Regions from separate parts of the Psychrobacter sp. PL19 genome, predicted to be linked through region 1. Evidence: predicted binding sites of a transcription regulator. Region 1 holds the regulator's gene; the other holds the start of a gene.
What was found. The regulator PhoB, encoded in region 1, activates phosphate uptake and scavenging genes when phosphate is short. The targets are predictions, from matches to a motif close to TGTCATNAANCTGTCATAA.
Positions count from the first base shown of each region.

Region 2: pstS (phosphate ABC transporter substrate-binding protein PstS) is a predicted target of PhoB. The motif match lies at 2,163-2,181, and genes of this name have one in related genera.

Region 1 is NZ_JAGING010000001.1:935,798-939,230, reverse strand. It holds gene phoR (phosphate regulon sensor histidine kinase PhoR) at 1-944, opposite strand, end outside; gene phoB (phosphate regulon transcriptional regulator PhoB) at 1,082-1,786, opposite strand; gene dtd (D-aminoacyl-tRNA deacylase) at 2,072-2,536, opposite strand; gene asd (archaetidylserine decarboxylase) at 2,653-3,433, shown strand, end outside.
Region 2 is NZ_JAGING010000001.1:487,806-491,238, forward strand. It holds gene pstC (phosphate ABC transporter permease subunit PstC) at 1-799, opposite strand, end outside; gene pstS (phosphate ABC transporter substrate-binding protein PstS) at 919-2,073, opposite strand; TPP riboswitch at 2,443-2,567, shown strand; gene thiC (phosphomethylpyrimidine synthase ThiC) at 2,891-3,433, shown strand, end outside.

The sequences.
Region 1 (3,433 bases):
AAGCTAATCTGATGCTCGTATTCCTTGTTATAGACCTTAGCGTCATCGAATAGCTGGGTGAGCAACCGGCTCATATCTATCATGCTGAGCGCAGGCTTTTCTTCGTTTTCTAATCGGGATAATAATAATAAATCGTTGACAATGCTGTTCATCCGCGCAGTTTGTTGGGTCATAAGTTTAAAACCGCGTTGCCACTGTGGCGCAATATCTGCCTGATCAGAAAAGGTCTCAAGATAGCCCATTAGTACCGTTAATGGCGTCCGCAGTTCATGCGATACATTGGCGACAAAATCACGGCGCATTTGCTCTAGATGTTGTAAACGCGTGACGTCATAAATGATCAGCAACTTTTCACCACCGAAATGGGTCACTTCACATTTTAAATAGCGCTCGGGGTTTTTCCACGATACCAAATGAATACCATTATTTGGCGCGGCCGTTGTTTGATAATACTGTCGAAACTCCGGCACAGTAATCAAATTAAAAATGCTATTACCTTGGTCACTAGACTGTAGTACTAGTAGGTCTTCTGCTGCCTGGTTCCACCACTCTAAGCCGTCAGTATCGTTGAGCAAAATAACCGCATCTTGTAGGGCTAATAAAGAACTTCTGATTTTCTTAACCAGTCCCATCAATTTTTGTTGGGTAAACTTTTCTTGTTTGCGTTTTTGATACAGCTGAGAGGCTATTACACTAAGCCCGCCAAGCATTTCTGGGGACGGCGTATTCACTGGTTTGTTAATCCAAGCATTAAAGCGATGTAAGCTGTACATTCGCCATAAACTGTACAACAACAGCGCCACAATCACGCTTTCTAGCAGGTATGAAGTATATAAACCCAGCGCCACCCCACTACTTAGCCAAAATAGTAGCCAGCATATATCGGCCCACAACAGCGCATAACGCGGTGCTGGCTGTGTCTTATTATCCGCAGGCGTCATCATAAACGTGCACTACCTTTAGAAATGTCAGAAAAATATCCTAGGAGCCATTAATATATACTCTTATTTATGAATAACCCTATTAATAAGCAGTAATCAGAATAATAAAATTATAGAAATCACTCCTTATTCCTGCGTAATCACTCTTGTTCAACTAAGCTAGAAAACCGATAACCAGTGCCGCGTACGGTTTGAATTAAGGTGGCACAATCGTAAGGCTGTAATAGTTTGCGTAGACGGCGAATATGCACATCAATGGTGCGGTCTTCGATATATACATTACCGCCCCAAACTTGGTCAAGCAGCTGAGTACGGGTATAAGCGCGCTCTGGATGACTCATAAAAAACGCCAACAATCGATATTCAGTCGGCCCAATATCGATCACCTTGCCCTCCGCACTGACCCGCTGACTTTTGGGATCAAGGCTCAATCCTGCCACTTCAATGGGCTTATCCGTACTTAGCAAACTGCTCCGGCGCAGCACCGCCTTAATACGCGAGACCAACTCACGGGTTGAGAATGGCTTGGTAATATAGTCGTCCGCCCCAGCATCTAGACCTTGCACCTTATGGTCTTCTTCACCTTTAGCCGTGAGCATAATGACCGGAATCTCAGACAGTAGCGCATCTTTTTTGAGCATTCGGCAAAAATCAACGCCGCTTTTATCACCCGGCAGCATCCAATCTAGCAAAATGAGCGCGGGACGATGGTCCACCACTTGTTGGTGCGCTTCGGGTATATCAACGGCTTGCAAACAGTCAAATCCTGCCATCTCTAAGGTCATGACAATCATTTCACGAATTGCCGGCTCATCTTCGACAATCAAAATTTGCTCATTTTGCATACGACAGCCTTAGTCAGAAGGGAGATGTTAAGTGGCTCATCTTCTAAAGAAATTAAATTCATATATGACTTCGTATAGCCAATAAAATTTTTCTAGCTTGCTGTGTGACTGCATCACTCCAGAGGCTTCGAAAGCTTCTCCCAACCATACTGTGTCTATTTTAAGGTAGCGTCACTATAAAAACTCGCCACACTACTGTTATTAAACAGTATTATTATGACGACTTGATGACAATTTAGCCTTAAATTTACTTTTGGCTCTATTGAGCCATATATTCTAGAGCCTCTATACTTCTAATAAAAAATTAAGCGGCCCATCATTAATACTCTCGACTTGCATATTAGCCCCGAACTGCCCGCTGGCAGTTATATGATACTGAGTTTCTGCATAAGCTATCAGCTCAGCGAATAATGATTGCGCGGCATCGGGCTTCATCGCGCCACCAAAATCCGGCCGACGACCATTATTGGTGTTGGCCATTAAAGTAAATTGTGAAATCAGTAACAGTCCACCACCAACTTGCTGCACATTCAGGTCTAATTTACCACGCTTAGCAGGGTCGCTATCACTTTCAACATGGTTTTCGAAAATACGATAAGTAAGGATTTTATCTACTAACCGCTGCGCACTTTGCAAACTATCGTCATGTCCCAGCCCAATATAAGCTAATATTCCATGCTCAATTTTGCCAACATAATTGCCATCAACCGCGACGCTGGCACGGCTTACTCGCTGAATAAGTGCTTTCACTGAATGACTCCTTAGCAGATTATGAGTATGCGCTAATACGCTGTTCATGGTAAAATATAGTCATTCATTTACCTGTTATCTATTCTTATTTTAAACCCTATTTCGGTAGCCTTGTTATGACTTTATTCACCACTCTACAGCAATTTGTCCCGCAGCAGCAGCTGAGCAAGGTTGCTGGACGCTTGGCCGCAAGCCGTCACCCTGTCGTCAAGCGCGTCTTTATTCGCAGCTTTGCCAAAGCCTATAATGTACATTTAGATGACTGTGAGCGCCAGAGCTTTAAGGCGTATGAGAGCTTTAACGACTTCTTTACTCGCGAGCTTAAGGATGATGCACGCACCATTGATAACACCATTAATGGTATCGTCAGCCCTGCCGATGGGGTGATATCACAGCTAGGACAGATACAAGATCATAAGCTGCTACAAGCCAAAGGGCGGCACTACGATGTGGGTCAGCTGCTTGCCAATAGTGAAGATGGCAGTTATTTCGCGGATGGTAGCTTCGCTACTGTCTATCTAGCGCCCAGCAACTATCACCGCGTCCATATGCCATTTTCTGGCACCTTAACCAAGACTCGTTATGTTCCTGGCACCTTGTTTTCAGTCAATACTACCACTGCTGCCAACGTTCCTGACTTATTTGCCCGTAACGAGCGCTTGGTATGTATGTTCGATACTGAATATGGTAAAGCCGCAGTAGTAATGGTTGGCGCTATGATTGTCGCTGGTATCGAAACAGTCGCTACTGGCAAAATTACTCGCACAGACGATATGCAAGAAATGGATCATGATATGAGCTTGGCACAGGGTGATGAGCTCGGACGCTTTTATTTGGGCTCAACCGCTATTGTGATATTACCAAAGACTGCAAACGCGGACTGGCAAGACCACATGA
Region 2 (3,433 bases), 450 kb from region 1:
TAGAGACCCCTGAAGCAAACATACTGGGACTAATATTAAAAGTATTGCCAATCAAAAACGTCACGGCCATGGTTTCACCCAGTGCACGCCCTAACCCTAAGATGATGCCGCCGACCACACCCGCCTTGGTGTACGGTAAGACAATCTTGAACATTACCTCCCACGTGGTAGCGCCCATGCCGTATGCAGATTCTTTCAGCAGCGCCGGTACGACCGCAAATACGTCGCGCATAGTGGCGGCAATAAAAGGAATGATCATAATGGCGAGTACTAAGGAAGCGGTAAATAAGCCAATACCCATCGGGACACCGACGAACAGCTTGCCGATGATTGGTAGACCACCTAGATTCTCTGTCAGCCATGGCTGGATATGATTACCAAAGAAAGGGGCAAATACAAACAATCCCCACATACCGTAAATAATAGAAGGAATACCTGCTAATAGCTCGATGGCAATGCCTAGCGGCTTTTTGAGAAATGGTGGACACAGTTCAGTCAAAAATATCGCAATACCAAAGCTGATAGGAACCGCTATAACCAGTGCCATGGCTGAGGTGACCAAGGTGCCGTAAATTGGCGCTAAAGCCCCGTATTCGTTCGCGACCGGGTCCCAATTGTTGCTGGTATAAAAATCCAGCCCAAACGCCTGCATACTTGGCCAAGCACCAATAACCAGCGACAATAAAATTGCCCCTAAGCTTAACAACACAAAGAGTGCCGCCACTTTGGTAGTGTTGACAAATATTGCATCCCAACGTTTCTGTTTGTTCAGTTGTGTCTGCAAATTAAATCCTGCCATGACCACCTCAATAGTTGCTTTAATAGGTGTGATTTGGATATAAACAATTTAGATATGAGCGACGCCTATGATCTGCTTATCAGCAAACCATAGGCGTGTGCGAAGGTACGTTGTTACTATTACTGCGGGGTATATACCGGCTTACCGTCTTTGCCCACTACTTGCTGCCAGCTGTCTTTGAATAAAGCAACAGCGGTATCAGAAAACGGGACATAATCAAGCGCAGTTGCTGCATCATCACCTTGATCATAAGCCCAGCTAAAGAAGTTCAGTACGCCAGCAACTTGCTTGGGATCTTGCGGCTGCTTATGTACTAAAATAAAGGTTGCAGCGGCAATCGGCCATGCCTCGGCAGTTTCAGAGTTGGTAATAACCTTATAAAAGCCTGCTTGCTGTGCCCAATCAATATCGCCAGCGGCGGCAAAGCTTTCTATAGAAGGTTGTACGAAATTACCAGCGGCATTCTTGAGTGCCACATGTGACATATTGTTTTGTTTGGCATAAGCGTATTCAACATAGCCAATTGCATTGTCCATTCGGTTGACATAGCTTGCTACGCCTTCGTTACCCTTACCTGCCGCACCACGATCAGAAGTTGGCCATTTAACAGTCTTGTCGACCCCCACATTATTTTTCCAATCGGGAGATACTTTGGCTAAATAATCAGTAAAGTTGAAAGTCGTCCCTGAGCCATCTGAGCGAAATACGGTAGTAATGGGACTGTCCGGCAGGCTTAAATCTGGATTCAACTGCACGATAGCAGGATCGTTCCACTTGCTGATGTTACCCAAATAGATATCGGCTAGCATTTTGCCATCGAGCTTTAATGCACCAGGCTCTATGCCTTTAATATTAACCACTGGCACCACGCCGCCAATGACCATTGGGAATTGAATTAGACCTTCTTTCGTTAATTCTTCTGGCGTCATTGGCGCATCTGAAGCACCAAAATCAACAGTACCTGCGACTATCTGCTTAATACCACCTGACGAGCCAATAGATTGATAATTGACTTGCCCACCGGTAGCACCGTTGTAATCGGCTGACCATTTGGCGTATATAGGCTGTGGAAACGACGCACCGGCGCCAGTGATATTCATGGATACTTGATCGCTACTAGCAGAGCTAGCGTTATTTGATCCGCTACTATCAGCACTATTATTCGCGGCTGCGCTACTGTCAGTCGCGGGTGCTACAGCGGTGTCGGTTGATTTATCACATGCCGTAAGCACTAAGGTACAACTGACGGCCACTGCTAATAATGAATAACGCATATAAGACTCCTGAAGTATGACAACTGCAAAGGTTTAATAACTGCACTAGATAGTATGATCCCTGACATGCGTTGCAGTGTGCCAAGCTTTGATGACAGTTTGATGACAACCGTAATAGCAACTGTAAAAAAACAATAACCATCAAGTTAGAAGATTTTTGCTGTGACTAAACCCGTTTTTAATAACCAGTCTAAAATTGCATAGCACTGAATGGTATGACTAAACTGAATGGTATGACTAAACAGTAGGGCTAAACAGTAGGAATAGAATATTTTAAGGAAGTAACACAGCCTGAGAGGATTTTTTATAAGACTAAATATCATTAGCAGTCATAGCAGAAGTTTGTTAGTATAAAGTTGATTTACAACACTGACAGACTCGGGGTGCGATGTATCAATGACTGATTTATAAGCAGTCATTAATACATCGCTGAGAGATCACCCGCCGAACCTGATGCGGTTAGTACCGACGCAGGGAAGTCTAAGCTGATGTTATCGTCTTGCAAAGGGCGCGCAGAAATGCCTTATTATTAGAATCACTCTTTAGCCCAAGTTCAGTCGCTAACGTTTGCCGGCTAATAAGCCAGTAAATAACTCACCAGCTGATAAACTGGCTGATAAACCGACTGACAAAGAGTATGGCGGTTAATAATAAGTAGCGCCCAACAATCAAGTTAGATTTATGCCCTATCATTATGTTTGTTAGCGCAGTGACTTTAAATCTATGATTGAATTTGCCTACGTAGCTATCGCTTACCCCCGCAGATTCTGGCGGTGTTGCCTTTAACAATGGACAACACAACACGCTAGGACAGCATATGACTACTGCAATAGATACCTTAAAAAACACGCCAAACGCTAATGCACAGATAGACGCACACGCCGTCGATACCTATATCCCAGCTAACCTCTCAAATGCCGCTAACGCGACTAAAGATAAAGCGGATAAAAAAGCAGATGCCCTAAAAACCCCGGCTCATCGTGCTGCTACTGATGCCCGTTTTGAAGAAGATGCCCGCGACTTACACCGTATTCTCCCCGCTTCCCGTAAAGTATATATCGAAGGCTCAAGGCCCGATATTCAAGTGCCGATGCGTGAAATCAGCTTAGCCGACACGTCGGTGGGCGGTACGGGTGACAAAGAAGGCGAGCACAATCCGCCATTTTATGTCTATGATACCTCAGGCGTCTATACTGACCCCAACGCCACTATTGATCTTACTAAAGGCCTACCAAAACTGCGCGAAGGCTGGATAAACGAACGCGGTGATACTGAACAGCTGGCTGGCCTATCAAGCAGCTACGGACAGACGCGTGCCCGCGACATCAGCACTGCCAATCTAAGATTCGCCCATATTGAT